4 regions of the Rossellomorea oryzaecorticis genome follow, and region 4 is predicted to be linked to each of the others. Evidence: riboswitches for the same ligand, from Rfam matches in the RefSeq annotation. Region 4 holds a riboswitch; each other region holds the start of a gene.
The links. A riboswitch is a leader RNA that binds a small molecule or an ion and turns the genes downstream of it on or off. The one in region 4 is predicted to bind S-adenosylmethionine.
Positions count from the first base shown of each region.

Region 1 (7,891 bases), 350 kb from region 4:
TCAGAGCATCGATATCAAGTCCTGAATCGATTTCGTCAAGGATTGCGATCTTAGGCTGAAGCATCATCAACTGAAGGATTTCATTACGCTTCTTCTCACCGCCGGAGAAACCTTCATTCAAGTAACGCTGTGCCATATCAGGATCCATTTCAAGGTATTCCATTTCAGAGTCCATTTTACGGATGAACTTCATTAGTGAAATCTCATCGCCTTCTTCGCGTCGGCTGTTGATTGCAGAGCGAAGGAAGTCCGCGTTTGTAACACCGCTGATCTCACTTGGGTATTGCATAGCAAGGAATAGACCTACACGCGCACGCCCGTCTACTTCCATTTCAAGGACATCTTCGCCGTCAAACGTGATGCTTCCTTTTGTTACTTCATACTTAGGGTGACCCATGATAGCAGAAGATAAAGTAGATTTACCTGTACCATTCGGTCCCATTACTGCGTGGATTTCTCCACCCTTAATTTCAAGGTTAACCCCTTTCAGGATTTCCTTTCCTTCAATCTCAACATGAAGATCTTTAATTGTTAAAGTAGAACCTGCCATGTGTAAATACCTCCGTGACTTTATAAAATGAATGTAAGGGTTACTCCCTTACTCATTCTCAATTTATTATCATTACAATCTTATAACAAATAAAAGGTATAATCAACTTTTTCAGAGCCTGCCGACCATGTTATCCTGCCCGAAAATCCTTCTCTATTGTGTGCTTAAACAATCAGAAAAATGTAGGCCCTGCCGTGAAGGAGCCTGTCCGGGTTTCTTCTTATATAAAAAGGAAGAAATTACATGATGCTGTTGTATTTCATTCCCCTCATTCGATTTCCTTGCAAGAGTTCGCTTTCCGAGGGCAGCACGTGTCTCCTCGGCTGGTTACATGCCTGACCATTTATATGTTTTTATTAATGATTGCAATGAAATAAAGCATAATCATGTATTATCCGCAGTACTTTATACCGCATTAATGAAAAAAACCAGTGTCTGAAACAACACTGGTTTTCCTTTGCATCTATTATATATTAGCATGCACTTTTCTATCAAGTGCGGCAATCATTCTTCGGCTTTCCTTGTAATCCTGCTCTCTTTGCTTCTCTACTTGCATCCTCACTGCATGCTTTCGTTTGTACACCTCGTATCCAATTCCATGGGCACTATGCATCGCCTTTTCCATTTCACTTGTGTACGACAAACCCTCAAGAGAGTCGATAATGAATCATTCCTTTCAAATTTTATATTCATAACTATACTACCCCCTCCTTCTGAACACAAAACCCGAATTTCTTCATTTTTTCTTAAAAATCATATTCAGAAGATTTTTACAGAAGGGTATCATTAAGTTTTCACAAAATTCCGCCACTATACTGGCAAATGATAGGTAAGTTAGTAAATATCCAGATGGTTGTATAAAGATGAAGCGCTTACATTGAAGAGATGGGGAGAAATGGACAGGCAGCCTGGATTTTCGGATGTGAGTCCATGTCCATTTTTATTTATTTATGTTCCAGTTTCCTGCTTTTACGTTCCATATTTTAAAAATACGATCCAAATATCTAATTTTCATTCCACTTTTCAAAATTACGTGCAACTTGTCGGATTATCTTTATACAGCCGGAACAAAATAAACCAATGACCCCTGAACGCCAATCTACTTTCCCGTCTCCTGAACGAAAGTCCTATATATAATAGAAGAAACTAAAAAGCGGAAGGGCTCCGATCCGAGTCCTTCCGCTTTCTGAGTTATTGTTTAAGCTGGTTCAGTTCCTGCACGGACTGCTGTACGAGGGTGACGGCCTGGCTCATTGCTGCCCCTCCGCCGAATGCCGCAGTGACCCCGACAGCTTCAAGAATTTCCTGTTCAGTGCATCCTTCATCGAGGCACCCCTTTGTGTGGTAGATGATGCAGTATTCATCCTGTGAATAAAGACTGATCCCAAGGGCAATCAGCTGCTTTTCTTTTTTAGAAAGGACCCCCTCCCTGAAACAGTGTTCTGTGAAGGTATTATAATGCTCTGCAAGCTCAGGCATTTTCTCCGTGAAGATCCCGAGTCCCATTTTATAGTCATGAAGTGCCGCTTCGGTTGTATTTCTTGGTTCCATTTGCATCCTGTTCAACTCCATTTTCGTTTTAGATTCATCGAAGATAGTATGAGCCAATCAGGAATGGTTTATGACTGAAATTTATCCATAAAAGAAACCCGATGGAAGCATCGGGTTTCTCAAAACGTATTATTCTGAAACTGGGACAACCGCTCCGTCCCATTCTTCATTGATGAAATCCTGGATTTCTTTTGAGCGCAGAGCTTTAACCAGTTCTTTCACTTCTTCCTTATCTTCGTCGCCTTTGTTGACAGTGATTACATTTACGTATGGAGAATCAGTATCTTCGATTGCGATTGAATCTTCCAGAGGCTTCAGGCCGGCATCGATGGCATAGTTGGAGTTGATGACCACGGCATCGCCTTCTTCATTTTCGTACATTTGAGGAAGCATACCCGCTTCATACTCGTAATCGAATTTCAGGTTTCTCGGGTTATCCTTAATGTCTTCAAGCTGAGCCTTTGTATTTTCGACGCCATCCTTCAGCGTGATGAGTCCTTTCTTCTCCAATAAGCTAAGGATGCGTCCGTGATCGGAAACAGAGTTACTCATCAAAATTGTTGCACCGTCCGGAAGGTCTTCCAGAGATTTATACTTCTTGGAGTATACTCCGATCGGCTCGATATGGATTCCGCCCGCATTGACGAAATCATAACCCTCATTATCCTTCATTTGAAGTTCCATGTAAGGGATCGTCTGGAAATAGTTGGCGTCGATATCGCCGTTATCAAGATCTTTGTTAGGAAGGATATAATCCTGATACGTCTCGATTTGAAGATCGATTCCCTTCTCTTCAAGGATCGGCTTTACCTGTTCAAGGATTTCAGCGTGCGGTACATTCGAAGCACCCACAACCAATTCCTTTTCATCGCTCCCCGCTCCTGAATCATTTCCGCAAGCGGCCAATCCAAATATACTTGCTGCTGCTACTGCTCCTGCTAACCATTTTTTCATGTTGTTCTCTCCTTTTAGCGTTTATCTAATTTTTTTGTAAAGTAATCACCAATGAATTGAATTCCGAACACGATCACGAGGATCATGATCGTAGATGCCAGAGTGACATCATCCCTGCTGCGCTGGAAACCGTCAAGATAGGCAAGGTTCCCAAGACCGCCTGCCCCTATGACTCCTGCCATAGCGGTATATCCGACAAGGGCGATGGCCGTCACCGTAATACCTGAAATGAGGGCCGGCATCGATTCCGGGATGAGCACTTTAATTATGATTGTACTTGTCTTTGCGCCCATGGCCTTTGCTGCTTCAATTACACCTTTGTTTACTTCCCTCAGGGCGATTTCAACCATTCTTGCGTAAAACGGGGCTGCCCCAATGATGAGCGCCGGCAGGGCTGCATTCGCACCGCGGATCGTATCAAGCAAGAACTTCGTGAACGGGATCAACAACACGATCAAGATGATGAACGGGATCGACCTGAATACATTCACGACAGCGCTTGTTATAGTGTAAGTAAGCTTGTTTTCCCATAGATTTTCTTTGGATGTCAAAAATAGAAGTATCCCGAGAATGATACCCAATACAAACGTGATAAGGACGGACATTCCTGTCATATAAAGGGTTTCAAGTGTTGCTTCCCAGAGTTTTTCCCAATCGACATTCGGAAAGATCGTGTCGATCATCCTGCCATCACCTCCACTTTCACCAGCTGGCTTTCGGCAAACGTGAGAGCTTCCTTAAGTTGAGATTCCTCTCCGTCCAGATGGACAAATAATGTGCCGTAAGCCCCTTTTTGGGTCTGTGATATCTGCCCCTGGAGGATATTCACTTCAAGGTCGAATTTTCTGATCAGCGAGGTGATCAGCGGCTGCCCGGTGGATTCACCCACGAACGTGAATTTCAAGACCTTCCCTGTCGGGTACTCTTTGATCAGCTGTTCGATCACTTCATCCGAATCCTGATCCTGTGATACTTCCTTCACAAACCGTTTAGTCACCTGCTGCTGCGGATTACGGAATACTTCGAGTACATCCCCGAGTTCGGCAACCTTCCCATTTTCCATCACGGCTACACGATGACAGATTTTTTTGATGACGTGCATTTCATGCGTGATCAGGACGATGGTCAATCCCAGGCGTTTATTGATATCCACAAGCAGATCAAGGATGGAATCGGTTGTCTGGGGATCAAGTGCAGATGTCGCTTCATCACACAGAAGTACTCTCGGGTTGTTCGCAAGTGCCCTTGCGATGCCTACACGCTGTTTCTGGCCGCCGCTCAGCTGCGCAGGGTATGCATCCCCTCTTCCTTCAAGCCCGACAAGCGTCAGCAGTTCGTTTGCCCTATTAACTCTTTCCTTTTTAGGAACCCCTGCTATCTCCAAGGGAAATTGAATATTATCAATGACAGTCCGTGACCACAGCAGATTGAAATGCTGAAATATCATTCCGATTGACTGCCTTGCTTCCCTGAGCTTTTTACCTTTTATTGTAGATACTGCTTGGCCGCCTACGTTGATAGTCCCTTCTGTCGGTACCTCGAGGCCATTCAGCATACGGATCAGCGTACTTTTACCGGCACCGCTGTAGCCGATCACCCCGAATATTTCACCTTCCTTAACGGAAAGGTTCACTCCGTCCACTGCAGAAATCGGCCCTGCTTTCGATTGGTATATTTTCTTCACGTCTGAGATGGTAATCATGATGTCGGTCACCTTCTTTCATTTGAGTAAAACGATCGTTCTAATAAGAATTAATACTCCTATTAAACGTGCGCCCCTTCAAAAAAGGGCAATAAAAAAACCTTCCTGCTGATAAGCAGAAAGGCATAATCATATGACTATCCTTTCTCTTATCTTTCAAAGCGTCTGCTTTGAGTGAATTGGCACCATTTCAATTTGCATTGACGGTTGCCGGGCTTCATAGGGCACGTCCCTCCACCACTCTTAATAAGAGTAAGTTAAATATATTAAGTTAAAGAGTTAAAAGTCTCAGAAAATTTTCTACAAAGGTGATTCTATCATCACGTTCAAAGACATGTCAAATGTTTTTTTCAGAAGATTACAGTTTTCATTATATTTCCACAGTTTCCTTTACCACAGGCCTGGTCAGCCATAAAACCGATTCGACGAATAGCAGCGGCCGGTATCCTCCCTTTATTTCAAGCTGATCCTGATCAACCATGTGCGATAATAGCTCATTTCCTTTAAGCAGGCAGGCAATCATATCTTCAGTTCCTTTAATCAAGAACTGAGATTCAAGGCCGTTACTGTCTTCCACGATCATACATGCCTTGCTTGAAAGGGAAATGGTGTAACGCTGATCTTTACATTGAATATCCAGGATAAATGGATTTGATGGAAATAATAGCTGCAGATGGTACTTCGAACGGCATTGTTCAATTAGAGTTTCTAAGTATTTTCTCATACATACCCTCCCGCGAATCTTCTTACCTAATACATTCTACTTCTGGGTATTTTATCCTCCACGGGTCGCTCGACATGATTCAGAAGAAATGTCATATTCTTGTCGAAAATGATAGTTTTGAATATTCAGAATATAAATTCCGAGCAATTTCTCTAAAAATTTCCCGAGAAATATGTCCTTGTTTGTAGAAAGGTTTTCCTTACTCATCGAAGAAAAATTATATAAATGACATAAAAAAAGACCCTTAGCTCGTAAAGGTCTCGGTTTTCTTCAGCATGTCGTATAGATAAGGAACCGATTGAAAGGCATAGATCCTTTCAATTTCCTTCGAATTCTTATATAGGAGCAGACAAGGAACACTTTCTATTGATTGCTCTTCTGCAAACTGCTGCAAGTAATTCAAATTGACTTTTTCGAAATGAAAAGCATGAGGGAGCTTTTCCACGATGTCAAGCATCCTCCCGGCTACCTGGCATGTCCCGCACATCGGGGTGTAGAGATACACGGCGGCCAGCTCATGTGTATTGATTGCATCATACAGTGCTCTTTCATTACTTACCTCGTTCAACTTAACTCATCCTTTTTTCCAAATATTCCGTGTGTACATCGATATTTGCGCCAACCAGTACTGAAGCAAGATGATACTCGGGTGCAGATGCCACTTCTTTATACATCCGGTCGATATATAAGTGTTCTGCTTCCGGGAATTCACGCTTGAATTGCTTCCTCAGCTTTTCGCCTGCATGATCGGCATCCACAAGTATATAAACATCTCTCTGTTCCAGCGAATCGATCAGTTCGTCCATTTTTGTGATGCTGATGGTTCCGTTCGTACAGATAATTTCAATCGGTTCCTTTATGATTCCTTTAACCTTTCGTTTATCTGTCGTACCTTCAACGATAATTACTTTTTCATCACCAATTTCAAACATTGTCATCACCTTATCTTTCAGAAAATAAGATTAGGATAGTATATTCAATTATTTAGAGATGATGTCCACTACTTACTCATATCTTCTCATTTTTTTGAGGAAATAGAAAGGAAAAAGGCTGTGTTTAAACCCGCTGTTGATTTCCGCACCAAGACTTCGCTTTCGGCAGGCAGCCAGTGAGCCTCCTCGGTCGTACCATCCTGAGAGTAGAAAAGTGGAGGGGCTTCGCTCAGAGACGGGTGTCATAAGGCGAAGCGGCAACGAAGGCGCTCATTTGGATGATTTGACTTATGACATGTGTCTTTAAGCCCTATAGCTGGATAAGTCTCACATTTCCCAAAGAAGTCTTCCTCTTGCACCCCAATCATCACCTGGAACAGGCTTATACATTATTCTTTTACTAACTAAGCAGTTGAGACAGCATCTATGAAGTATATATACATAATCAATAACCTTGAATCAGCTTTATTATAGGCAAAAGGGTGCCGGCTGTCCATCAGGAGAAGTCCGGCACCCTATTTAGGAGCTTAACACCAGCCGCCTTCATCGCAGTCTGTATATCGTGTATCAGACCCTTCTGTCGCGGTGTAGCTTTGAAAAATTTTGTTTTCTTTCGTTTCAAAATTAGGTTCCATGGAAATCCCGTCAAGCGGAACAGCCATTCTGCCGACCGGCTGATTATCGAGATACAATTCCAGCTCTCCATTTTTTAATTTTCCTGTCACACGGTCGGTGACATCGAGTTTTTTCGGTTCGAGTGTCATAGGGGTCATCCCTTCTATAATGGTTTCTATCGTTAGAATGCCCCAAATAAAAAACAAAACACCTTGAGAATTCACTCAAGGTGTCAGCCATTAACCTTCGTTAATCATTTCATCATATTGTTCTGCACTCATAAGCTTGTCCACTTCACCGGCATCAGCAGGTTCAATGACGATCATCCAAGCTTTTTCGTAAGGGGACTCGTTCACGAATTCAGGGCTGTCAGCAAGTTCATCGTTCACTTCCACGACTTTACCCGAAACCGGAGCATACAGTTCAGAAACAGTCTTAACAGACTCAACGCTTCCGAAAGGTTCTGAAGCGGTTACTTCGTCGCCAACTTCCGGCAGTTCAACGAATACGATGTCGCCAAGTTCGGATTGTGCAAATGCTGTGATTCCAATTCGTACTTTTTCCCCTTCTGTTTTGACCCATTCATGTTCTTCTGAATATCGAAGATCTTTCGGTGTACTCATTTCAAATCCCTCCAAATCCTTGTTATACAACCTAATATTGACACACTTTTAAATGAAAAAGCAAGAAAACAAAAAGTTTCCCATAAAACTTTTTATTTACTGTTACAGAACCTTCCAACTCCGTCCTGACATGGCTCTATTTCCATGTTTCTTCAAACGTTTCTTCCTTGAATCCAACAGTCACTTTTGAGCCGTCAGTCGCGATTGGACGTTTGATGAGCATCCCGTCTGAAGAAAGGA
Region 1 covers NZ_JBJOSA010000003.1:28,031-35,921, forward strand. The annotation lists gene sufC (Fe-S cluster assembly ATPase SufC) at 1-550, opposite strand, end outside; gene ACKA06_RS04390 (carboxymuconolactone decarboxylase family protein) at 1,742-2,107, opposite strand; gene ACKA06_RS04395 (MetQ/NlpA family ABC transporter substrate-binding protein) at 2,231-3,055, opposite strand; gene ACKA06_RS04400 (methionine ABC transporter permease) at 3,070-3,738, opposite strand; gene ACKA06_RS04405 (methionine ABC transporter ATP-binding protein) at 3,735-4,757, opposite strand; SAM riboswitch class I at 4,904-5,010, opposite strand; gene ACKA06_RS04410 (hypothetical protein) at 5,128-5,481, opposite strand; gene ACKA06_RS04415 (thioredoxin family protein) at 5,726-6,049, opposite strand; gene ACKA06_RS04420 (toprim domain-containing protein) at 6,051-6,413, opposite strand; gene ACKA06_RS04425 (YusG family protein) at 6,941-7,177, opposite strand; gene gcvH (glycine cleavage system protein GcvH) at 7,268-7,651, opposite strand; gene ACKA06_RS04435 (arsenate reductase family protein) at 7,788-7,891, opposite strand, start outside.
Region 1: another riboswitch for S-adenosylmethionine. It lies ahead of ACKA06_RS04405 (methionine ABC transporter ATP-binding protein); the one in region 4 lies ahead of ACKA06_RS05960 (methionine ABC transporter ATP-binding protein).

Region 2 (7,891 bases), on a different contig from region 4:
TAACCCTCGTAAACTGACTCAAAAAGAAATCGAACAAATTTATCAGGCTGCATACTAAGCAGTTTTTACTTGAAGGATGGGATGAAAAATTAAATAAAACAAGGAAAAGAGTCTTATCTAATTAGAAAAGGGGTATATAATATGTGGAAAAACCGTAAACATGGTGAAGAATCACCATACATCCCTATGGGACCATTTAAATTAAGACTTCCCTTTATTCATTATAAGTTTGAATGGCCCGACTATGTACAGGGACTGCTTATGTGTGCCGTGGATTTAGCTGCCATACCATTGATGATCGAATTATTGGGGATGCCATTTGAAGTCGCTTTGGCCGTAGTGTTACTGAATGGTTTGCTTTATTTGACTCATCATTTACTTGGCGATCCGGTTGTTCCTGGCTGGATCACACCGGCCATCCCGTTAATTATGGCTTATGTATCAACATTTCCAGAAGGTGTAGATAGGGTGCACGCACTGGTTGCCTTCCAGCTCACCCTCGGGCTCTTCTCTATTTTCTTAGGGGTGACAGGACTTGCAAAGAAAGTGGTGTCGTTTGTTCCACCGGCGATTAAATCTGGCGTCATTCTGGGTGCAGGATTCGCTGCGGTCATTTCGGTTTTTCAGGTTGGAGGCCGTTTCGAAAGTTTCCCATGGACCATCTCAATCGCTGTAGGGATCGCATTTTACATCATTTTCTCCCAGCATTTCAATCAACTTAAAAACAAGAGCGCACTATGGGGACTAATTGGGAAGCTCGGTATTTTCCCTATCATTATTCTAGCAGTTATCATTGCTCCTTTATTCGGTGAAGCACCTTTGCCGTCGATTGAATGGGGCCTGATAAATCCGGATTTCGGTACTCTATGGAGTGAATATACTGTATTTGGGGTAGGTTTCCCATCAGCTATGTTATTTTTGACTGCCCTGCCAACAGTACTGGCAGCATATATTGTCTTATTCGGTGATGTACTGCAGAGTAAGGCATTGGTTGAAGAAGCGGATGATGTCCGCCGTGATGAGAAAATCGACTATAACCCAAACCGGGCTCATATGATTTTCGGGGGACGGAATACGATCATGAGTATCCTCGGTCCTGATGTGACTATGGCAGGTCCCTTATGGGCAGCCATGCAGGTCGTCGTTATCGAACGGTTCAAAGAAGGAAAAAAAGCGATGAATTCTATCTTTGGGGGATCAGGCTCCTTCCGATGGGGGACCAACACCGGCCTTCTATTGCTTCCGATTGTGAGTTTAGTAGAACCTATTCTCGGAATTGCACTGGCTCTTACTCTATTAATCCAGGGCTACGTAAGTGTCCGGGTAGGTATCCTCGAAGCCCGCAGTCATAGGGATCTCGGGATTGCGGGGATCATTGGCGCAGTGCTTGCTACTAAAGGAGCCACCTGGGGCTTTGCAGTCGGAATCATTCTTTGTGTACTCATTTATGGAAAGAAGTTTTTCAAAGGAGAAAATGATAAAATATTCACTAAAGATTTAGAAGAAGATGAAATTAAAAGAATTTCTTAATATTTGAAGAGGAGGCAAAACATGCAACACTACAATATGCTCATAAACGGTGAAGAAATCGGGAACGACCTGCCAAAGACGGAGGTGACCAATCCTGCTACCTCAGAGGTTGTGGCGACGATTCCACGCGGCGGTAAAGATGAAGCGGTGCGTGCGGTCGACGCAGCGGATAAAGCGTTCCGTGACTGGTCAAGAAAATCCGTCTACGAGAGAAGCGAGCTTATCCGAAAATGGTACGACCTGATCAATGAACATAAAGAAGACCTTGCTGAAACCATGACAAGGGAACAAGGTAAGCCCCTAAAAGAAGCAGCTGGTGAAATTCAGTATGCCAACGGCTTCATTTCCTGGTACGCAGAAGAAGGAAAACGTGTTTATGGCGAACAAATACCGGCTACCCAGACCAACAAAAGATTATTTGTTTCAAAGCAGCCTGTCGGTGTGGTTGCGGTCATCACTCCTTGGAACTTCCCTGCTGCGATGATCACGAGAAAAGTGGCCCCGGCACTTGCGACCGGCTGTACCGTCGTCATCAAGCCGGCAAACCTGACACCGTTGACTGCTTTGAAAATGGCTGCACTTGCCGAACAGGCGGGGATCCCGAAAGGAGTCATCAACGTCGTCACTGGTGATTCCAAAGCGATCGGTGAAGCATGGCTTGAGGACATGCGCGTGCGCAAGCTGACATTTACCGGATCGACCGAAGTGGGCAGACAGCTGATGAAAGGCTCTGCTGATACGATCAAGAAAGTTTCACTTGAACTTGGCGGTCATGCCCCATCCATCGTGATGGACGACTGTGATATTGATAAAGCAGTCGAAGGCGTCGTCGCATCCAAATTCCGTAACGCCGGTCAGACATGTGTGTGCTCAAACCGTGTTTATGTGCATGAGGATATCTCTGAAGAATTCACTCAGCGACTGGTGAAAAAAGTGAAAGAATTGAAAGTCGGAAACGGACTTGAAGAAGGCGTTGACATCGGGCCCCTCATCGATGAAGATGCAGTGGAAAAAGTCCAGAAGCATATCGATGATGCTGTAAGCAAAGGGGCAAAAGTGGTCACAGGAGGTAAAGCCGGCAAAGGGCTTTTCTTCGAACCCACCGTCCTCACTGATGTGAGTGAAGACATGATTTGTATGACGGACGAAACATTCGGGCCTCTTGCCCCGATTTCAACATTCAAGACTCAGGAAGAAGCAATCGAGCGAGCCAATGATTCGATCTATGGACTTGCTGCCTATGTGTTTACAGAGAATATCACACGGGGCATCCAGATCTGCGAGCAGCTTGAATATGGGATTGTCGGCCTGAACGACGGCGTCCCTTCCACGCCTCAGGCTCCGTTCGGCGGATTCAAGCAGAGCGGACTCGGACGGGAAGGCGGACATCAGGGAATCGAGGAATTCCTGGAGGTTAAATATATTTCTGTTGGATTGTAAGAATTTCAAAACCCCTGACACATTTAATGGTGTCAGGGGTCTTTTATTATCCATCCATCTTTGACAGTTAAAGCAGGTTACTTTTTCTTATCTTCCTCTAAATCAAGCCAGGTCAGCACCTCTTTCAGAATCGTATTGACCTTTTTGCTCACATATTCTTCTCCGTAAATACGTTTCGCTTTCTCTAGGTCTTCAAGGACCCCTTCCTCCAAATCGATAAACGGAGTGTCTTCTTCCATATCATTATACAATTCGATCATTGCTTCGAGTCCCTCTTGCATCTTATCGATTGCATCACTGTACTTTTGGATTTCATCGCTTTTCCCTCGCATCATATCACCCACATCTAGTATGCGTGGGAATTGCTGGCATTATTCTTTCACCAGCCAAAAGTCCATTCCGTCATAAAACTAAATCAAAACACCCGGCTCCCTTTTCAAAGGATGCCGGGTGTCGACGTTTACTATAGATAGCCTCCGCCAAATTTAGGGTTCTGTCCCCATTTATTGGACTGGCTTTCGCCTTCCAGGCACATGAATACAAGGATAACGATCCATCCAACGACCGGAATCAGGGAAATGAGAATCCACCAGCCGCTTCTTCCAGTGTCATGGAGCCTGCGAATGGTAACTGCAAGAGAGGGCAAAAAGATAAATAATGAGTACAATCCGTTCAACCACCCGTCTATGCCGGCTGCCATTTGAATGACAAAAATCCCCATGCTTATTAAGAAGTTGACCAGATAAAACATCCAATACTCTTTCCGTCTTGCTCGATCCCCAAAGTTTACATAGTTCTTTATTACTTTTAAATACCAGCTCATTTAAATACTCCTTTATACTGCAATTCTACTATGCTAGTATAACATATCATTGTCGAAGTTTGTCAGGACGAGGAGGGCAAAATCTCGTTTATCCTTCTGTATAAAAGGTCTCTTTCTTCTCTTCAACCCTTTCCAGCACTCGTTTTTATGATAGTCCATAAAACTCATTCTATGGCAAACTTTCACATATTACTGGACAGGCTGGGGGTGTTACTATATATAATAGAAAAGGATTCAACCAGAAAACGCTTACATCATGAGGGGGATTTTATGTTAGATGTGCTAAACAAGATCAATGCTTTTCTATGGGGTACACCAAGTTTAGTACTGTTGTTTGGAACAGGCTTATTTTTGACCATTATGCTTAAAGGTTTGCAATTCAAAAAACTATTTTATGCTTTTAAGCTTGCGTTCACAAAGGAATCAAATACGGATTCCTCTGATTCTGAAGGGGATATCAGCAACTTTAAAACGCTGATGACTGCTCTATCAGCCACAATCGGTAACGGGAACATTGCCGGTGTTGCGACCGCACTGACAATCGGCGGACCGGGAGCGATCTTCTGGATGTGGATCGTCGGCCTACTGGGCATGGCGACGAAATATGCCGAGGCGCTGCTGGCAATGAAATACCGTGTGAAGAATAAAAACGGTGAATACTCGGGCGGTCCGATGTATTACGTTGAAAAAGGGCTCGGCAGCAAATGGAAATGGCTGGCCGTCGCTTTTGCATTATTCGGTGCTTTCGCTGCACTCGGTATCGGAAACAGTGTTCAGTCCAATACAATTGCCGACGTCATGACCACTAGTTTCTCCATCAATAACTGGGTCACGGGGATCGTTCTTGCCGTGCTGACTGCTTTGATCATTTTCGGCGGTATTCAACGTATCAGTACAGTTGCTTCATTCTTTGTGCCGATCATGGCATTCCTTTATATTGGCGGTTCACTTTTGATCATCGGGTTGAATTATGACATGATCATTCCGGCTTTTAAACTGATTTTTCATTACGCATTCAATCCGGTTTCGGCCGCAGGCGGATTCGCCGGGATCGTCATAAGTGAAGCGATCCGAAGCGGTGTTTCACGCGGGATCTTTTCCAATGAAGCAGGTCTCGGTACGGCTGCACTCATCGCGGGGAATGCTAAGACCGATCATCCAGTAAAACAGGCTTTGGTTGCGATGACGGGTACCTTCATTGTTACCATCATCGTGTGTACGATGACAGGACTTGTATTGATCATCACCGGTTTCTGGGATCCGACAGGCGGAGCCATTTCAGGCATCCAGCATTCCGCTTCACTAGACGGTGGGGCGTTGACGAGTGCCGCGTTCGGACATGCCCTCGGGGTTGCAGGAGAATACATCGTTTCATTCTCTGTCATCTTCTTCGGCTTCTCCACGATCGTCGGCTGGTATATGTACGGGGAGAAATGCTTCGAATATCTCACAGGCTACCGCTACATCGCTTCCTACCGCTTGATCTATGTCGTGGCGACCGGTATGGGTGCAGTGGCGAACCTCGAATTGGTATGGGCATTTGCGGATATGTCGAATGCTTTGATGATGATCCCGAACTTGATTGCCCTGCTGCTGCTTTATAAGGTAATCGTGAAGGAAACGAATCATTATTTCAATGACTATCTGCCTTTGCAGATGAAGGCTTATTCTAAGAGGAAAGCGAGTTAAGAGAAGAAACTGAGTCTAAATTAAACCCGAACTAATTTGCCTTAAGAGTGGCAATTTAGTTCGGGTTTTTTTGTAGTTTTGTATAATGAGGCATTCAGTTCAATCTTGTTCCAGCGGTTGATTGGAGTGCAAGACGAAGACTCCTGCGGGAGAAGTGGCCAATCAGAAAAGCGGAAGGGCTTTGAAGAGAGGCGGGTGGCATAAGACGAATTGGCCTGGAAGGCGTTCTTTGCCTTCTTGGTCGATTTGGCTTATGACATGTGACTCTAAGCCCTGCAGCTGGACACGTGAGACCCCGGAGGCGAAGCCGAGGAGGCTCACGGGTCACCCGCAGAAAGCGAAGGCACGGAAATCAATAGCGGTGATTAAGCCTGCCCTAATGTGCTTTAGTTATATTTTTTATTATGAGCTCTGCTAATACCTGCTTTCTCGGAATTATTTAAGACATTACATCATCTAGTCCTTTTTTCTCAATTTTCAAAATCAATTGACGACATCACATTAATGCGTTACAGTAATACATAACTTAAAACGAACAATCCTTATCAAGAGCCAGGGGAGGAAATTGGTCCTGTGATCCTGCGGCAACCTGTTATTTTCTTAATTGAAAGTAATAAGGTGCTAATTCCAACAGACGTATAGTCTGGAAGATGAGGGAGAGATGATGCCTCTTCCTCTGGGAGAGGCTTTTCTTTTTGATTCCTCTTTAATTCCTGACTAAACAGATCGTTATAAAATATTAAAGGGGATGTTAAAGATGACGGAAGTTGGTTATTGGTTTATCGGATTTGCACTTTTTTATACCGTTTTTCTTATTTTCGTAAGTCAGTTCTCAAGAAAGAAGGCTGCCGACGGCAATGGTTTCTTTGTTGGCGGCCGGGGATTCAATTCCTTTTTTGTAGCAGTATGCATTACCGGATTATTTTCGGGGTCTTCCTATATCGCGATACTCGAACTGAGCTATCTGACCGGCATTTCAGCGATTTGGTACGGGGTGGCGGAGACCATTCACGTATTGATCATTGCTCTTGTCCTGATTACCCCGTTTAGAAAAAAAGCCCTGGTGACGATTTCAGGACTACTCGGAGACCGCTATGGTGAAAAGGTCAGAGGAATTGCAGGGGCAATTACCGCGTTTACTTTCCCCATGTGGTCGGTCGCCACTGCACTTGCTTTTGCCTCTGCATTGTCAGTATTCACCGGCGTCTCATTGATTTGGTCCGTCACGATGACAGCCGTCCTTCTTCTCGTTTATCTTCAGTTTGGCGGGATGTGGTCAATCGGATTCACACAATTGAGTAATGTGGTTGTCTTTTTCATGATGCTGGCAATTGGAACATATGCATTCTTCATCAACCCCGGCGTGGAAGGAATCGCTTCATTATTTAATGAAAAGCCGCAGTATGCTTCATGGGATGGGGCAGGAATACAAACGATACTTGCGTGGTTCGGAACCTTTTTATTCAATGTGATCCTGGCTCAGGCAGCCTTTCAGATGGCATTATCCTGCAAAACTCCTGAAGAGGGCCGGAAAGGATTATTATATGGCGCTGTATTGGGTATCCCGCTCATACTTGGAGCTGTGTTATTCGGTCTTGCTGCCCAGCAGGTGGTTCCGGGTCAATCACAGGGATTGGTCGCGATCCCGCTTTATTTGATGGAGACTCTGCCTGCTCCACTTGTCGGATTATTCTTCCTTGGATTCTGGGCTGCTGCCCTGAGCTGGGGGGCTCCTTGTCAATTCTCTGGCGCCACAAGTCTTGGGAGAGATACCGGAAAAGCCATTAACCCGAAAGCGACAGAACTTCAGCTTGTCCGTTATACGAAGTGGTCACTTGTGTTATTGACTGTATTAATGATCAGCTTTGCTTTGATTCGTTCTGAACAGTCCGCCTGGTGGAATGTTCTGGCCTGGGTTACACGGAACTCGGCAACCTTCGCCCCGGTTGTAGCTGCTTTATTCTGGCCGGCCGTCACAAAACGGGCTGCCCTCATTTCCCTTTTTACAGGTTCTTCATCGGGTTTGCTCTGGTATCACCTTGGAGGATGGGGAATTAATGATTTTTATCAGAACATCCACCCCGTGTGGATCGGGATGATCGTGAATATCCTGACGATCGTTTCAATAAGCCTCATTGAAAATGCCGGCAAACTGGAATGGAAGAGTTCCATCAACAGCATCGGCACGTATTCAGCAGCAATATCCCTTTTGCTTGCTGTCACAGCGGCATTTGCTTTCAACTTTCTTTACAATACAGGGCTGCTCGGCATTGTGCTGACACTGATTGTACTCGGACTATTCACGACTTGTATCAATTTCATCAAGAAAAAAGAAACATCACAGGCCAAAAACGCACTGTTGAGAACAAGCTGAATGACAGAAAGAAAGCCTGCTCCAAAAAATATGGG
Region 2 covers NZ_JBJOSA010000019.1:55,374-63,264, reverse strand. The annotation lists gene ACKA06_RS17535 (iron-containing alcohol dehydrogenase) at 1-58, shown strand, start outside; gene ACKA06_RS17530 (hypothetical protein) at 142-1,530, shown strand; gene ACKA06_RS17525 (NAD-dependent succinate-semialdehyde dehydrogenase) at 1,552-2,970, shown strand; gene ACKA06_RS17520 (hypothetical protein) at 3,048-3,305, opposite strand; gene ACKA06_RS17515 (DUF805 domain-containing protein) at 3,434-3,793, opposite strand; gene ACKA06_RS17510 (alanine/glycine:cation symporter family protein) at 4,064-5,482, shown strand; SAM riboswitch class I at 6,022-6,139, shown strand; gene ACKA06_RS17505 (sodium:solute symporter family protein) at 6,240-7,856, shown strand.
Region 2: another riboswitch for S-adenosylmethionine. It lies ahead of ACKA06_RS17505 (sodium:solute symporter family protein); the one in region 4 lies ahead of ACKA06_RS05960 (methionine ABC transporter ATP-binding protein).

Region 3 (7,891 bases), on a different contig from region 4:
CCACGGACTGATGATCAGCGAATGGCCACCGAATTCATTCTTTGGATCGCTTCCGGCACGGTTGCATGCGATGACGAAGCATTGATTCTCAATAGCCCGTGCTGTTAAAAGGGTCTTCCAGTGTGAAATTCTTTCTGCTGGCCACTGTGCCACCACGAATACGGCTCTTGCCCCATTGACGACATGTTTCCTGAACCATTCAGGGAATCGGATGTCATAGCAGATCATGCCGGCCATCACTGTATCCAGTATTTTGAACAGGCCGTCTTCCTTACCTGGGAGAAGATAATGGTGTTCATCCATCAGCTTGAATAGGTGAAGTTTGTTATACTGCTTAATGATGTTACCGCTGCTGTCGGCAACAAGGAGGGTGTTTGACACACCATCTGCTGTTTTCTTTGCAATCGAGCCGCCGACAATATGAATGGAATATCGGGAAGAAAGATCTGAAAGAAATGCAGAAATGTCTCTTGCATCTTCATCAGCGATTTCACCGATTCTTGTTAAGTCATAACCGGTCGTCCACAATTCAGGAAATACCACGATATCGCAGTCTGCTTCGACGGCTTTCTTAACCCACATCTGAACCCGTTTTTTATTTTCATCAGGGCGGCCAAATGTGATATCCATTTGTGCCAGTCCAATCTTCATACTCAAAGTAACACCTCATTTTTGAAATTTTCACTTTACAATCATTACTTTACGTTATATCATTTGTGACTAGAATTTGAAAGTAAATAATTTTCTAAAAAGTGCAGAAGGTGAAAAGATGACAACCTTTAAAAAAGCAGAACGAATCAACTCACTGCCGCAGCAATTTTTCGCGTCGCTTACTGGGAAAGTCCAGGAAGTGATGAAACAAGGGCACGATGTAATCAATTTGGGTCAGGGAAATCCGGATCAACCGACACCTCCGCATATCGTCGATGCGATGATAAAGGCGGTAAACTCGCCGGACAACCACAAATATTCCCCATTTCGGGGGTTGGATTCATTCAAGGAAGCCATCTCGGTTTTTTATAAGCGGGAGTATGGTGTGGATATCGATCCACAGGAAGAGGTTGCCGTGTTGTTTGGGGGAAAAGCAGGACTGGTTGAACTGCCTCAATGTCTTCTGAATCCTGGGGAAACGGTGTTGGTACCGGACCCGGGGTATCCGGATTATCTTTCAGGGGTATCCCTGGCAGAGGCCAGAATGGTGACAATGCCGCTCATAGAAGAAAATCAGTTCCTGCCTGATTATGGAGATATAACATTGGAGGAAAGGGAAAAGGCCAAGCTCATGTTTTTGAACTATCCAAATAACCCCACAGGAGCGGTTGCCTCCCGAACATTTTTTGAAGAGACGGCAGCTTTTGCAAAGAATCACGGGATTTGCGTTGTGCATGATTTTGCATATGGTGCCATCGGTTTCGATGGGAAAAAGCCTGTCAGTTTCCTGGAAGCCGACGGGGCAAAAGACACGGGCATTGAAATTTACACACTCTCTAAAACCTATAATATGGCAGGATGGAGAGTGGGCTTCGCAGTCGGGAATAAAAGTGTGATCGACGCTATCAATATCTTGCAGGATCACATGTATGTGAGTCTTTTCGGTGCTGTCCAGGAAGCGGCAGTGGAGGCTTTGCTCGGTTCCCAGAATTGTGTGGAAGAACTGGTGGCTTCCTATGAATCCAGAAGGAAGACATTTATCAACGGACTGAGGGAAATCGGATGGGATGTAAAGGCACCGGCTGGTTCATTCTTTGCCTGGCTGAAGGTCCCTGAAGGTTTCTCATCTGTGGAATTCTCAGATTTTCTTCTTGAGGAAGTCAATGTGGCAGTAGCACCCGGAGTGGGATTTGGTGAATATGGAGAAGGGTATGTGCGAGCAGGATTATTGACCAGTGAAGAACGCCTCTCTGAAGCCGTGAAGAGAATTGAAAATTTAAAATTATTCGATAAATAGATTGACAGAAATGAAAAATGATGCCATAATCCAACTGAAATTAAATTAATAGCAAATGATTTTTCTTATCAAGAGCAGGCGGAGGGACCAGCCCTATGAAGCCCGGCAACCGACTTTTAAAAAAGCACGGTGCTAATTCTTGCAGCATTATTTTTGCTGAGAGATAAGACAGAGTATTGTATAAAAACCTCTTCTTATCGAAGGGGTTTTTTTGTTGAAAAGTTGCGTTAAAAGAACATACATGATCGGAGGAAGCGTGAATGAGTGAAGTGATTGCAACATATGTTTTGTCCGGAAAGAGCGGTACATTCGAGAAGAAAGCGGAAGGAATCGCACTTGGACTGACGGTAGGTTCATGGACAGATCTTCCCCAGTTGGAACAAGAACAATTAAGAAAGTACAAAGGAAGGGTAGTGGAAATAAACGAACTGGAAAGCGATACGGCAGAAATTCGAATTGCGTATCCATCCGGTAACTACTCAAACGATATACCTGCCATCCTGACGACCGTCTTTGGCAAACTTTCTCTAGATGGCCGAGTGAAACTGACGGATATTGAGTTTTCCGATGATTTAAAGAAAGCATATCCCGGGCCAAGGTTCGGGATTGGAGGAATCAGGGAAAAAGTGAATGTTTTCGACAGACCGCTTCTAATGAGTATTTTTAAAGGGGTGATCGGAAGAGATCTTGATTACCTTCAGTCACAGCTGAGAGCTCAGGCACTGGGTGGTGTGGATCTGGTAAAGGATGATGAAATCCTGTTCGATAATGAATTGACGCCATTTGAAGAAAGGATAAAGGCCGGCACCAACATTCTTCGAGAGGTTTTTGAAGAAACAGGGGCCCGCACTCTCTACGCAGTCAATTTATCCGGACGGACAGCCACATTAAGGGAAAAAGCAAGAAGGGCGAGAGAACTTGGGGCTGATGCCTTATTGTTCAATGTGTTTACATATGGACTGGATGTACTGCAGGAGTTAAGGGAAGATGAAGAAATCAGCCTTCCTATTATGGCCCATCCTTCTTTTTCCGGTGCTTCAGCTGCATCCCCTCAATACGGGGTGAGTTATTCTTTGTGGCTTGGTAAATTTTTAAGGATGACCGGCGCAGATTTATCTTTATTCCCTTCTCCTTATGGAAGTGTGGCATTAGACAAAAAACAAGTGTTGGCCATCAGGGATGAATTAGTTAAACCTGATGAATTCAATGAGACATTCCCGGTTCCTTCCGCAGGGATTCATCCAGGGCTGGTACCACAGTTGATTGCTGACTTTGGGCATGAGTGTGTCATAAATGCAGGGGGAGGAGTGCATGGCCATCCGGATGGTGCTGCAGGAGGAGGGAAGGCCTTCCGGCAGGCAATAGAAGCTGTATTGGATGGAACGACTCTTGTTGAGGCGGCATTTGCAAATAAAGAATTGGATGAAGCCCTCAAGTTATGGGGAGAGGGGGCTGCTGTCAGTGTCAAGAAATGATTATAGTACTCAATGGGATGAGCTTGCACAAGTGAAAAAAGAGCTTGCAGACCGGGATTGGTTCATGGGGACGAGCGGGAACCTGGCCATCAGGGTCAGTACTTCTCCGACCGCCTTTCTCGTTACAGCAAGCGGGAAAGACAAAAGGAAGCAAACGGATGAAGACTTCTTGCTGGTAGACGAAAGAGGAGAACCACTTAAAGAAACCAGCCTGCGCCCATCTGCGGAGACACTGCTTCACAGCAAAATTTTTCAGAGCAGTCAGGCTGGTTGCAGCCTTCATGTCCATACAGTCCCGAATAACGTAGTGAGTGAGCTGTACGGTGACAGAGGGGAAATTACTTTCAAGGACCAGGAATTGATTAAGGCTTTTGATAAATGGCAAGAGGATGACACGCTGACTATTCCGATCATTCATAATCACGCACATATTCCCCGTCTGGCAGAAGAGTTTTCCCCTTATGTAAAAGGGGATAAAGGGGCCGTGCTGATCCGCAATCATGGAATCACCGTGTGGGGACGCAATGCTTTTGAGGCTAAGAAACTTCTTGAAGCATGCGAATTTTTATTTCAGTACCAACTATCACTATTAACTTTAAAAAACATCAAACAGCCCATTTAGGAGGAATCAATATGACTACAATCAAGATACAGGAATCCCGGGAGATAATAGATAACCAAGAAGAAGTTGTCTCTTTCTTACAAGGCCAGGGGGTCATTTATGAAAGCTGGACACTTTCAAAGCTGGATGACAGTCTGCATGAAAAGTTTGATTTATCCGATTCCGAAAAGGAGAGCATCATCGAAGCGTTCAGGGAAGAAATAGAAGATATATCCGCGAGAAGGGGATATAAGGCATGGGACGTCATTTCATTGTCTCCCACTACACCAAATCTTGAGGAACTCCTTAAAAACTTCCAGCAGGAGCATCATCATACTGACGATGAAGTCCGTTTCATCGTGAGCGGGCATGGTGTCTTCATCATTCAAGGCAAAGACGGAAGATTCTTCGAGGTTCATTTGAATCCGGGTGACTTGATTTCGGTACCGGAAAATATTCGACATTATTTTACACTGAGCGATGATAAACAAGTGGTGGCCATCCGTATATTTGTCACACAAGAAGGCTGGGTACCGATCTATTAAGTAAGCTCTTTTCACAAAGATTGTTGGTATTCCCTGGTGAAAAGTCAGCAATTGCCAGTCAAGCTATCTTGTACAGTCTGGAAAAGTGCACGCCAGCAAGGAATATATCGGTAAAAAGGATTTAGTATAAGTAAAACCCGAACTAATTTGCATGAGGTGAGGCGAATTAGCTCGGGTTTTTAATTTGTTCATTGCACATTTAGGTTTTAACTCATTCAGCAGATGACCTCAAGTGGCTAGCCGCCGGAGCTGGACAGGATCTGCCGCGAGAATGCGGGGAGGCTCACGGGCTGCCCGCGGAAAGCGAAGTCTTGCACGGAAATCACTAGCGTTGTTTTGAGTCCTTTCTGAAGTGTTCGTCTTTAGACATGGAATTTTTAGTTTTGTCCCAACCTCCTTTTTTGTTTAAAGGAGGATTGAACATAAAAAGTATGATAAAAGAACCCAGAGCATAAGTTAATGTAATTCTTAGTTATGGAGGAGTGTTGGGGTGAAACTGGTTCCGATTGCAATAAACAGCAGCTATTTCGTTGACATGCTTAACTTATACCGGCTTCTGCATGGCAGCGATCCATCAGAAATGCAGAAACAATTCAAAAGACATTTTACGTATCCCGGATTCGAAGGATATTTCGCAATCGACGGCACTAAACTGGCGGGGTTCATTTATGGCTACACCTCCCGAGATGGGCAGTATTATCATGATTTACTGGCTAAACATCTCAAGAGGGAAAATATGTGGTTAAAAGACTGCCTGGAACTCGCCGAATTAGGAGTCCATCCCCATTACAGAAGGGCAGGGATAGCTAAAGCATTAACCGGACAATTGCTTAAAAACAGAAAAGAATCCACAGCGTTACTGACTGTCCGAAAAGATAATGCCGGTGCCATTCTTTTTTACAAAAAGTTGAATTGGCAAGTAATAAAGGATGGGTTCTTTCCGAATACACCCTATGAATACATCATTATGGGAAAGAAAATTCAGAAAGGGCGTGTCAACTGACGTGGCGATTTTTGTCAAAAAAACAGACATTACTAGGGATTTTGTCTTGTTTTGCGAATCTATTTACTTTTCTGAGAATAGTTGCGATACTAACTAAGTAACGTTTTTATTAATAGAATCAGCTTTAGGGAAAAGGTGATTCGAACAATCAACTGCCGCGTTATCACTGTATACAATAAGTATTTCAGTTGGATTTTCAGACCGACAGTCACAAAACAAAAAGGAGTTAGTACGAAATGGGTCAATATCTTAAAAAGAAGTGGTTACTAGTAAAAATTAATCAAAAGCGTGCTGAAATGATTTCGCTCGGGGAAAACATGGGGCTGGGAGCACAGGAAACGATCGAGTGCAGCCAGCAATTGGATGATCTCTTGAACCAATATCAAAAATGTACTAAACGAACTTATAACTTTCAAGAAGTTGTTCCTTATGAATTCAGCCAGGCGATTAAAACCTTACTCAAAAAAACAGCATCATAATATCCCCACAATAACACCTTTTAGGATAAGAAACCTCACAGAATGACCACTAACTATGAATTCAACAACTTCATTTATTAAAAATGAAAATAAATTACCTTCCATGTGAAAACCCCTGTATCGGCAACGGACTGGTACAGGGGTTTTTCTGCTGTCTTTAAGAGATTGACTAATCCACTAATTTCTAGTATAATATTTTGAAACTGAGATATTAGTTCAAAGGAATGAAGAACATGACAGAAAACCAAGATACAAAACAATCATTAAAACTTTTTATCGTACTCTCACGTGCTTATAAAGCATTAAATGAAGAGATTAATAAGAACATACAAGAAAATGGTTTGAATCCCACAGAGTTTGCTGTTCTGGAATTGCTCTATCACAAAGGGGATCAGCCGCTGCAGCAAATAGGCGGAAAAATCCTGTTAGCCTCCGGCAGCATCACGTATGTTGTGGATAAATTAGAGAAAAAAGGGCTGCTTAAACGGGTTGCCTGTCCCAATGACCGGCGTGTGACGTATGCACAAATTACTGATGAAGGCAGGAGTCTGATCGACAAGATCTTTCCGAATCATGAAATGAGGATTCATGAATTGATGTCGGCACTTACTCAAGAAGAAAAGAGTGATGTAATCGATTTGGTCAAGAAGCTGGGGCTTTCCATCAAGAATCTATCATATTGAAAGATATAAAGAGTCTTTCCAAGGAAAGACTCTTTTTTTATGTAGGAAAAACAGAAGTACAGGTCGAATACAATAGATGGACTTTAAAAAGGGGGATTTTATATGAAGTTTGAACAATATACATACGAACGGCCGAATCTGCTTGAAATCAAAGATGGAATCAACCAGGCACTGAAAACGTTTAAACAAGCCGATACAGCGGACGAACAAGTAAAAGCAATGAAGGAAATCAATGAACTGCGACTTCATTTCGATACGATGCTAAACATTTGCTATATCCGGCATTCAATTAACACAAATGATGATTTCTATAAAGCAGAACAGGATTATTTCGATGAAGTCATGCCTGATTTCCAGGGTCTCGTTACTGATTATTATAAGGAGCTCCTGAATTCTTCTTTCAGGGCGGATCTGGAGGAGCGCTTTGGAAGACAGTTATTTTCACTGGCGGAAAGTGAAATCAAAACCTACTCACCTGAAGTGGTAAAGCTGCTCCAGGGAGAGAATAAACTATCTTCCAAGTATACGAAATTAATGGCTTCTGCAAAAATCCCATTCCAAGGGGAAGAAAGGACACTCGCTCAGATGGGGCCTTTCACTCAAGCTGTGAACCGGGAGACCCGCAAAGAGGCAACGCTTGCTTCCGTCCGTTTCTTTGAAGAGAATCAGGAAGAACTGGAAGGCATCTTTGATGATCTCGTCAAGGTCCGCCACAAAATAGCTGTCACTCTTGGTTATGAAAACTTTGTTGAACTCGGCTATTACCGAATGACGAGAACAGATTACACACCGGAAATGGTGAAAGTGTTCCGTGAGGGTGTAAAAAATCATGTGGTGCCGTTGGTGAGTAAATTAAAAGAGAGACAAGCTGACAGAATTGGAATCAGTTCCATGAAATTTTATGATGAAGGGTTTAAATTCACTTCCGGGAATGCTGTACCTAAAGGAGACCCCCAGTTCATCATTGAAAATGGTAAAAAGATGTATGAAGAATTATCGCAGGAAACAAAAGAATTCTTTCACTTTATGATAGAGCGCAGCCTGATGGACCTGGAAGCGAAGAAAGGGAAGGCCGGAGGGGGCTATTGCACATACATACCGAATTATGCGTCCCCCTTCATCTTTTCGAATTTCAATGGGACTTCCGGTGATATTGA
Region 3 covers NZ_JBJOSA010000002.1:30,117-38,007, forward strand. The annotation lists gene ACKA06_RS02305 (carbon-nitrogen family hydrolase) at 1-657, opposite strand, end outside; gene ACKA06_RS02310 (pyridoxal phosphate-dependent aminotransferase) at 770-1,948, shown strand; SAM riboswitch class I at 2,011-2,118, shown strand; gene ACKA06_RS02315 (2,3-diketo-5-methylthiopentyl-1-phosphate enolase) at 2,209-3,423, shown strand; gene ACKA06_RS02320 (methylthioribulose 1-phosphate dehydratase) at 3,410-4,045, shown strand; gene ACKA06_RS02325 (1,2-dihydroxy-3-keto-5-methylthiopentene dioxygenase) at 4,057-4,569, shown strand; gene ACKA06_RS02330 (GNAT family N-acetyltransferase) at 5,060-5,572, shown strand; gene ACKA06_RS02335 (aspartyl-phosphate phosphatase Spo0E family protein) at 5,809-6,051, shown strand; gene ACKA06_RS02340 (MarR family winged helix-turn-helix transcriptional regulator) at 6,276-6,734, shown strand; gene ACKA06_RS02345 (M3 family oligoendopeptidase) at 6,837-7,891, shown strand, end outside.
Region 3: another riboswitch for S-adenosylmethionine. It lies ahead of ACKA06_RS02315 (2,3-diketo-5-methylthiopentyl-1-phosphate enolase); the one in region 4 lies ahead of ACKA06_RS05960 (methionine ABC transporter ATP-binding protein).

Region 4 (7,891 bases):
ACCAATTCTTTGGTCAGGATAAACAGGAAACTCTGGATAGGAAGGAAAGGGAGGCAATGTCAAAATAACAGGACTGTCCATCGGCAGGGGCTCCTCAATGTCCATATAGTGAGGGGCATCGATCGCTCCGTCTTCTGCGCCTTTCGGTACATAAATACTGCCGTTTCGGTGTGCTGCCCCGCCTTTGAAGGAAATCGTCCCCGATGAGTCCGAGTTGGTTCCCATATTCCCGCTGATGATTGCTCCTCCTTTAAGGGTAATGGTGGTGTCGGTATAAACCGCCATATCCTCGGGGATTGAAAGGCCCGTTTTTTCTTGCCAATTTACCGTGAATGGCTTTTCTACGGTTCTTGAGCGCTCACCGATCATTCCGATTGAGGTTATTTTATAGTTTTGTAGGTCGTCTTCTTCATCTTTATCATCTTCTTCTACCTTTTGAATGCTGACGGTGGCTTCTGGCTGTTCACTATAAACTGTTTCAAAAGAGTTTACTATTACAGGGCGTAAATATTCCCGATCCACAAAATCATTAAAATCAGAAAAAAAGTCTTTCTTATTTTCTGCGTTGTTATAAATATCTTGAATTGCCTTTTCGACCTCTCTCATGTGAATAGTTACCCCTGCTTCCGCAATATAATATGAAGCCTGGTGGGAGCGTTCTATGGAGTTTTGTTTGGCATGGTTGACAGAAAAGGTCAGCAAGCCCAGCCCGAGAACAGATAAAACGACCAATAGCATCAGCATAGAGGCAAGTGTCATTCCATCTTCGTTTGCCCATCTAAATTTTTTCATCCAGGTTTACTCCCTTATGTAAAGATTCGTAGATAGTGAGGCAGTCTTATTAAACTCGTTAGGCTCACTTTTAATCTTAATTGTAATTTCATTTCCGGTTCTCTTGATCGTGAACTCGGCAATCCCTTCTTCGATTACGATGTCGTCTCTATAAAATCTGTTCCCTTGCAGCCTGAACTCTCCATTCTGAGTCTTAATTTTATTATTGGTAATTGTTATTTTATCAGTTGGAGCAGTCCGGACCTCCTTGGTGATAACGTTCATTACATACCGTACATTGGCTTCGTGTTGAATCTGATCCGACTGACTGCTGAACTGCTTCTGACCAAATAGATGGGTGTTGCTGATTAACATAATCACCATGCTTAAAAGAGCCAGTACAGCCAATAACTCAACAAGCGAAATTCCTTTTTGATTTTTAAAAAGAGCTCTCATGTCCTTACTCCCATCTGTAGATCGTCTCCATTTGGGCCTCTAATTTGCTTTTGGTATCATCGGCATACACCTTTACAAGTACATTGGAGAGTTCATCATCGGGCTTCTCTATTAATAATTCTATATAAGTCCCGTCTTTATATTGTACATATTGATACCAATCATCTTGAGAACCTATAAATGTCATCTCATCCACATGGTTGACGGCCTCATTAAATTGGTACTCGGTAGTTAATTGATAGACGTTTTCCATGACAGTCTGTGCCAAATAAGTGGAATCCAGCATGTCCGAAGCAGCCTTCGATGAACGCATGGATTGAGTAAATATAGGTACAAAAGTAAGGATGATCAAAGAAAGTATGGCGATGGATGCAATGATCTCTACCAACGTAATACCTCGTTCAGAAAAAATGTCTTTCCACTTTACTCCCATTTGATCATCCATCCTCCTCTTTTTTCTTCTAATATTACTACTATAGTACCATATATTTCTAAAGTGTTGATGTCTCATAGATTTATAAATTTTGAACGTTGGACATCTTTTTAACTGTTTTACGGGAGTTTCCACCTTAATAATAGAAATGATAATGAAAACGCATTCTAAAAATGATGAGTTTCCGTTTTTCATCACTTTTATTGGGTAAAATTATACATATAGAACAAAATTACTAATAATCTGGAGGGGAAACATGATCAGTCAAACACGAGACATCGTTCAAAAATCATTGGATGCACTATTGGAAGACGAGCATTTTATGCCGGAATTGCAGGGGGAAGCTAGGAAACAGGCTTTTACATCACTGACGGCCATCCTGTCGACTCCAAATCATATACATAAGTCATTCCTGCGGGTCCCGCTTGAAAATGGGCGGGTCGACCGGATTCCAGCTTTCCGTGTTCAGCATAATAACGCCCTCGGACCCTATAAGGGCGGGATTCGTTTTCACGAGATGGTCAATGAGGATGAGGTAGTGAATCTTGCTTCGCTTATGACTCTTAAGAATTCTCTTCACGATGTTCCATTCGGCGGCGGGAAAGGCGGGATTATCATCAATCCGCGCGAATACACCGATAAAGAACTTAATCTTATTGCAAAAAAATATGTTCAGTATTTCAGTGACGTCATCGGTCCGGATAAGGATATCCCGGCGCCTGATATGGGCTCCGGCGAGCGGGAGATGGACTGGATGATGGCAGAGTACAAGAGCATTCACCCCGGCTATCCCTACAGGGGAAGCTTCACCGGGAAGAGCGTGATCAACGGTGGTTCATTGGGACGCCGTGAAGCCACCGGAAAGGGTGTTTATTTTACCCTTCGCTATATGATGCATGATTTTATTAAAAATCAGAAGAATCTGCTGGCGAAAACGGATAATGTGTTTGCCAAAACCGCATTGAAATATGAAAACAAGCCGTTGACCATCTCCGTCCAGGGATTTGGAAACGTAGGATCGGTCGCGGCTCTCGAGGCCTACCAATCCACTCATCTTCAGAATAAAGTGGTGGCTGTGAGTGACCGAAACGTCACGCTTTATAATGCAGACGGACTGGATATCCCGGCACTGGTCGAATTCACGATGAGGAATAAAGGAGATCTCCCGGTAACCGATGATCAGCTGAAGGAGATTGATGTGAAAGCAGATATTTCCGACAGGGAGGACGTTCTGTACCTTGATGTGGATGTCTTGATCCTTGCTGCATTGGAAGACCAGATCCATAAGGATAATGTTGAAAAAGTGAAGGCAGGCATACTCGTCGAGGGAGCGAACGCTCCGGTCACAACAGAGGCGGATGAATACCTCAGTAATAAAGGAATCATCATCGTGCCGGATATCCTCGCTAATGCCGGCGGAGTCATCGTTTCCTATTTCGAATGGCTGCAGGGCAGGGAAACCCAGTTCTACTCGGAAGACGAGGTATTCAGACTGTTATTTGAAAAAATGCAGACAACGCTCGATACGGTTCTGCCGCAGTTCTTCGGGGATCCATTCCCGCTGCGCCAAAACTGCTATATCCACTCTGTTACGAAGCTGTCGACGATTTTATATAGGCAAGGAAAGCTTTACTGAATTAACGCGTAGAGGGACGGGCCTTTAGTAAGCTAAAGGCCCGTCCCCCTTCCTATGTTTAGGTGAGTGTCTGCTGGGTAAAGGATTTGTAGAGAGACATTAATATCTTTGAAAGGAGAGATTTCAGCATGGCAGAACGACATGCGAAGAAGCTTCCCTACAAAGGGATTAATACGGAGAAGAATAATGGACTGACGGATACGCAGGAAGTACTTTGGGCGAAAGAGTTCAAGAAGGCGACGAAGGCCGGGTATCCGGAAGAAGTGAAGAGTGATCGTGAATAGTGGAGTGACGTTAAAACCCTCTTATAACCGCATTTTAAATGTGGTTATAAGAGGGTTTTTTATTGTTGGGAAATTGGAGAATCAAGGTCGATTAGGCAAAAATGGACGAGCCCCACCCTTATTGATACTGCTTATGGAATTATTAATGAAAATGTTTTTTCTTAGGTGTCCTTTTCCTCCCCCAATCCCTATATAAAAGGTGAAAGGAGGTGAGGCACAATGGCAACAGCGGATTTGAAAGGAACGAAGCTGAGATTTGCATATAACGACGGGATGGATGAGAAAGGCAACCCGAAGTACAAGTACAAATCATACAGCTACATCAAAGGTTCGGCCACTGCAGATGAGATGCACAGCGCGGCTCAATCACTTGCAGGACTCTCCGAGAAAAACTTATTCAACGTAGAAAAGATCCAAAACTTCGATATCAACGCATAATGGGGGTGGAATTTTTATAGAAAGGAGGGGATTTTAACATGGCAAAAGTACTTGAACTTGAATTCAAGACAGAAACCGGCAAAATAGCGAAAATCAGCGTCAACGATCCAATCGACCCGATCGATACCGTCCAGGTGAAAGCAGCAATGGACAACCTTATCGCAACCGGCGTATTCGGAAGCTCAGGCGGCGCACTGGTAAGCGTAGATGGCGCACGCGTGGTAGAACGTAATGTAACAGACTATGAAGTCTTATAATAAAAAAAACTCACCTGATTTGTTCTTCAGGTGAGTTTCTTCATGGATAGGAGCCTAACGCAGCGGCACCTCAAATGTTTCCTCATCCATCTTCACTTGGAGTACTAAAGGTTTATCCGTTTGGGATACTGGTTTTGGCACCTGGGCGTAAAAATGGACCTTGCTTTCCGTTAAAGCGTCGACGCTGGACAGTGTTTTAAATGTATTGCCTTCCTCTGTTTCAGCAGCACCGTACATGTCAAATTCGTGCTTGCCGTCATAAGTCAAATAAAAGTTTATCGGGGACAACGGTCCATCAAAGCTGACTGAATCAGTTGTGTCATTTGAAATGGTTCCAGTCATATGTAAGAAGATTTCAGAATCACTGATGATTTTCCTGTTAGACATCGAGTCTTCAGGGTCTGCATTGGAAGATTTGAATTCGGTAGTGAATTCAGCTTTATCCAGCGTGATAATGACTGAATCGTCATCGTATTTAAATACCTTCTTCTCATCCAGGATGTTTTCAGAAGGCTGGGCATCTTGATCTTCCTCTTTTTCAGTTGATGCTTCAAACACTTCGCCTTCACTTTCATCTTCGCCTGCAACTTCAGCGCTTTCATCCCCGTCGGTATTTTCCATTGAAACCTTTTCGTTATCTTTGTTTTCAGCATTGGCATCCCCAGAAGATTTCTCCGAAGTTCCGCAGCCTGCAAGCAAAAGCATAAGTACTGCAATCAACATTGCATTCAGTCGTATCATTTTCATCAATCCTTCAGCTCCCATAGTTAATAGTTTACTAGTAAACAAGCAAAAAGCCCCAACTAATTTAACATATATTCCCTTATTCTGCTAGATTAAAACATCTATTTTACTACAAAATGAAACTTTATAATCATGCGTGATTAGGTCTTTGTATTCAGTTGCGCACAAGGTTATCTACATTTTAATTAAACGTTTGTTTAAACCTTCAAAAGGCTGTCCCATCAAGAGTTTGAGATGTTAATCAAACGTTTGATTAAAAAGATAAAGGTGCCTTAAATGGGAGGAATGATTTTAGCTCAACCCAGCTTTTGATTGGAGTGGAAAGCGAAGCCTTCCACGGAAATCAAAAGCGGTATACAAGGAATTATTTTTGGAGGGGGATTTTCTTTTAACCACAACAAAGAAATCGCTTACATAAAAAATCAATTCAAAATCCTTTATTGACTTTCCAAAACAAACCATATAATATCACCTATAAGATTAAAAACTCAAACAATTAAATATTTTCAAATTATCAAGAGCGACCGAGGGATCAGGCCCTGTGACGTCCGGCAACCTCCATTTATGGAACGGTGCTAATTCCTGCAGAATGGGTTTCATTCTGAAAGATAAGTCGATGACATAAGCGCGATGCTTCTTTCAGTAATTGAAAGAAGCATTTTTTATTTGGCAAACAACATTGAAAAAAGAAAAGGGGTGTGAATGATGATCAGAATCAACAATCTAGTAAAAGAATACAAAACAAAAAAGCAGACGGTCCTCGGTGTGGATAATGTCTCCGTCACCATTGAAAAAGGGGAAATCTTCGGTATCGTCGGCTACAGCGGGGCGGGGAAAAGCTCTCTGATCCGATGCCTGAACTTACTGGAAAAACCGACATCCGGGGAGATCATCATCGACGGTCAGGACCTGACAAAGCTGAATTCCAGGGAACTCCGACTCGCACGTCAGAAAATCAGCATGATCTTTCAGCATTTCCACCTCATTAAAGCGAAAACGGTGTATGAAAATCTCGCTTTTGCTTTGAAAGCAGCCAGGGTGCCGAAGTCAGAAATTGAACCAAGGGTGACCGAATTGCTGGAGATGGTCGGACTTAGCGACAAAGCTCAAGCCTATCCCGCACAGCTGAGCGGCGGCCAGAAACAGCGCGTCGGAATCGCCAGGGCACTCGCAAACAACCCATCCGTCCTCCTATGCGACGAAGCGACCTCAGCACTTGATCCGAGTACAACAAAGTCGATCCTAAAACTGTTAAAAGACATCAACAAACAGCTTGGGCTCACAATCGTCCTCATCACGCACGAAATGGAAGTCGTAAAGGAAATCTGCGATCGGATGGCCGTCATGCAGGACGGGAGAATCGTGGAGGAAGGCCCCGTGTACGACTTGTTCGCAAACCCGAGACAGCCGTTGACAAAACAGTTTATTGAAAATATCCTGCAGTTCGAACTGCCGCCTCACCTATTGAAGAGCCGGACAGGCAAGCTGATCAAAATCCAGTTCAAGGGTTCGATTGCAGAGGAAAGTGTGGTTTCGGAAGTGTTTCAAAAATACAAGGTACGAGGCAATATCCTTCACGGAAAAATCGAATATATCCAGGAAACGCCGCTCGGAATTTTCATCATGGAGCTGATCGGCGAAGAGTCCGAAATACAGGCCGCCATCCGTTATATAACGGCTAAAACACAAAGTCTGGAGGTGCTCGACCGTGCTGCCTGATTCTTTGACTGCGATTTTACCAGAATTGAATAAAGCATTCCTCGAAACCATCTATATGGTCGGCATTTCACTGGCCATCGCGATCCTGATCGGCCTTCCGCTCGGTATCCTGCTTTTTGTGACAGACAAAGGATTGTTCCTGCAGAACGGCTTCATTAAAAAGATCGTCGGCTTCGTCGTCAACATGGTCCGCTCGATCCCATTCATCATTTTATTGGTTGCACTACTGCCGCTTACTAAACTACTGACGGGAACGACGATCGGGCCGACAGCTGCCTCCGTATCACTCTCTGTGGCGGGGATCCCGTTTTTCGCAAGAATGGTAGAGACCGCCCTTCGCGAGATTGATAAGGGAGTCATCGAAGCATCGGTGTCGGTTGGGGCGAGTCCATGGATGATCATCAAGGACGTCCTGCTGCCGGAAGCGAAGCCGGCCGTCATCCAGGCCGTCACGATCACAACCATCAGCCTGGTCGCATATTCCGCCATGGCCGGGATTGTAGGCGGAGGCGGTATTGGTGACCTTGCTATCCGTTTCGGCTATTACCGCTACGACAATACGGTCATGATTACCACGGTCGTCGTGCTGATTTGCCTTGTGCAGCTCATCCAATATACAGGCGACATTTTTGCAAGAGTAGTAGATAAACGATAATCAAAACATTCAGGGGGAAGATTTCAGATGAAAAAATGGTTTTTACTATTAGCAGCAGCATTGACTGTCAGCCTGCTGGCAGCATGCAGTGGAGAAGAAGCAAGTTCTGAAGATAAAAAAGAAATCACGATCGGGGCGACATCCGGTCCTTACAGCGACATGGTCACAAAAGCCATCAAACCAGGTCTTGAGGAAAAAGGATACACCGTTGAAGTGAAAGAATTCAGCGACTACATCCAGCCGAACAATGCACTCGCTCAGGGGGATCTTGACGCCAACCTGTTCCAGCACAAAATCTATATGGAAACATTCGCAGAGCAGCACGGTATGGAGCTTTCAGAAGTCATCGTGGTGCCGACTGCACCGATGGGGATCTATTCAGAGAAATTTGATTCTCTCGAAGACATCAAGGAAGGCAGCGCCATCGCCATCCCGAACGATCCGACAAACGCAGCCCGCGCATTCCAAATCCTCGTGGATGCTGAGCTGATCACATTG
Region 4 covers NZ_JBJOSA010000003.1:380,855-388,745, reverse strand. The annotation lists gene ACKA06_RS06000 (DUF7305 domain-containing protein) at 1-792, opposite strand, end outside; gene ACKA06_RS05995 (prepilin-type N-terminal cleavage/methylation domain-containing protein) at 799-1,227, opposite strand; gene ACKA06_RS05990 (type IV pilus modification PilV family protein) at 1,232-1,672, opposite strand; gene ACKA06_RS05985 (Glu/Leu/Phe/Val family dehydrogenase) at 1,917-3,296, shown strand; gene ACKA06_RS05980 (YfhE family protein) at 3,425-3,580, shown strand; gene ACKA06_RS05975 (DUF1659 domain-containing protein) at 3,800-4,018, shown strand; gene ACKA06_RS05970 (DUF2922 domain-containing protein) at 4,057-4,275, shown strand; gene ACKA06_RS05965 (hypothetical protein) at 4,330-5,022, opposite strand; SAM riboswitch class I at 5,528-5,634, shown strand; gene ACKA06_RS05960 (methionine ABC transporter ATP-binding protein) at 5,725-6,738, shown strand; gene ACKA06_RS05955 (methionine ABC transporter permease) at 6,728-7,393, shown strand; gene ACKA06_RS05950 (MetQ/NlpA family ABC transporter substrate-binding protein) at 7,421-7,891, shown strand, end outside.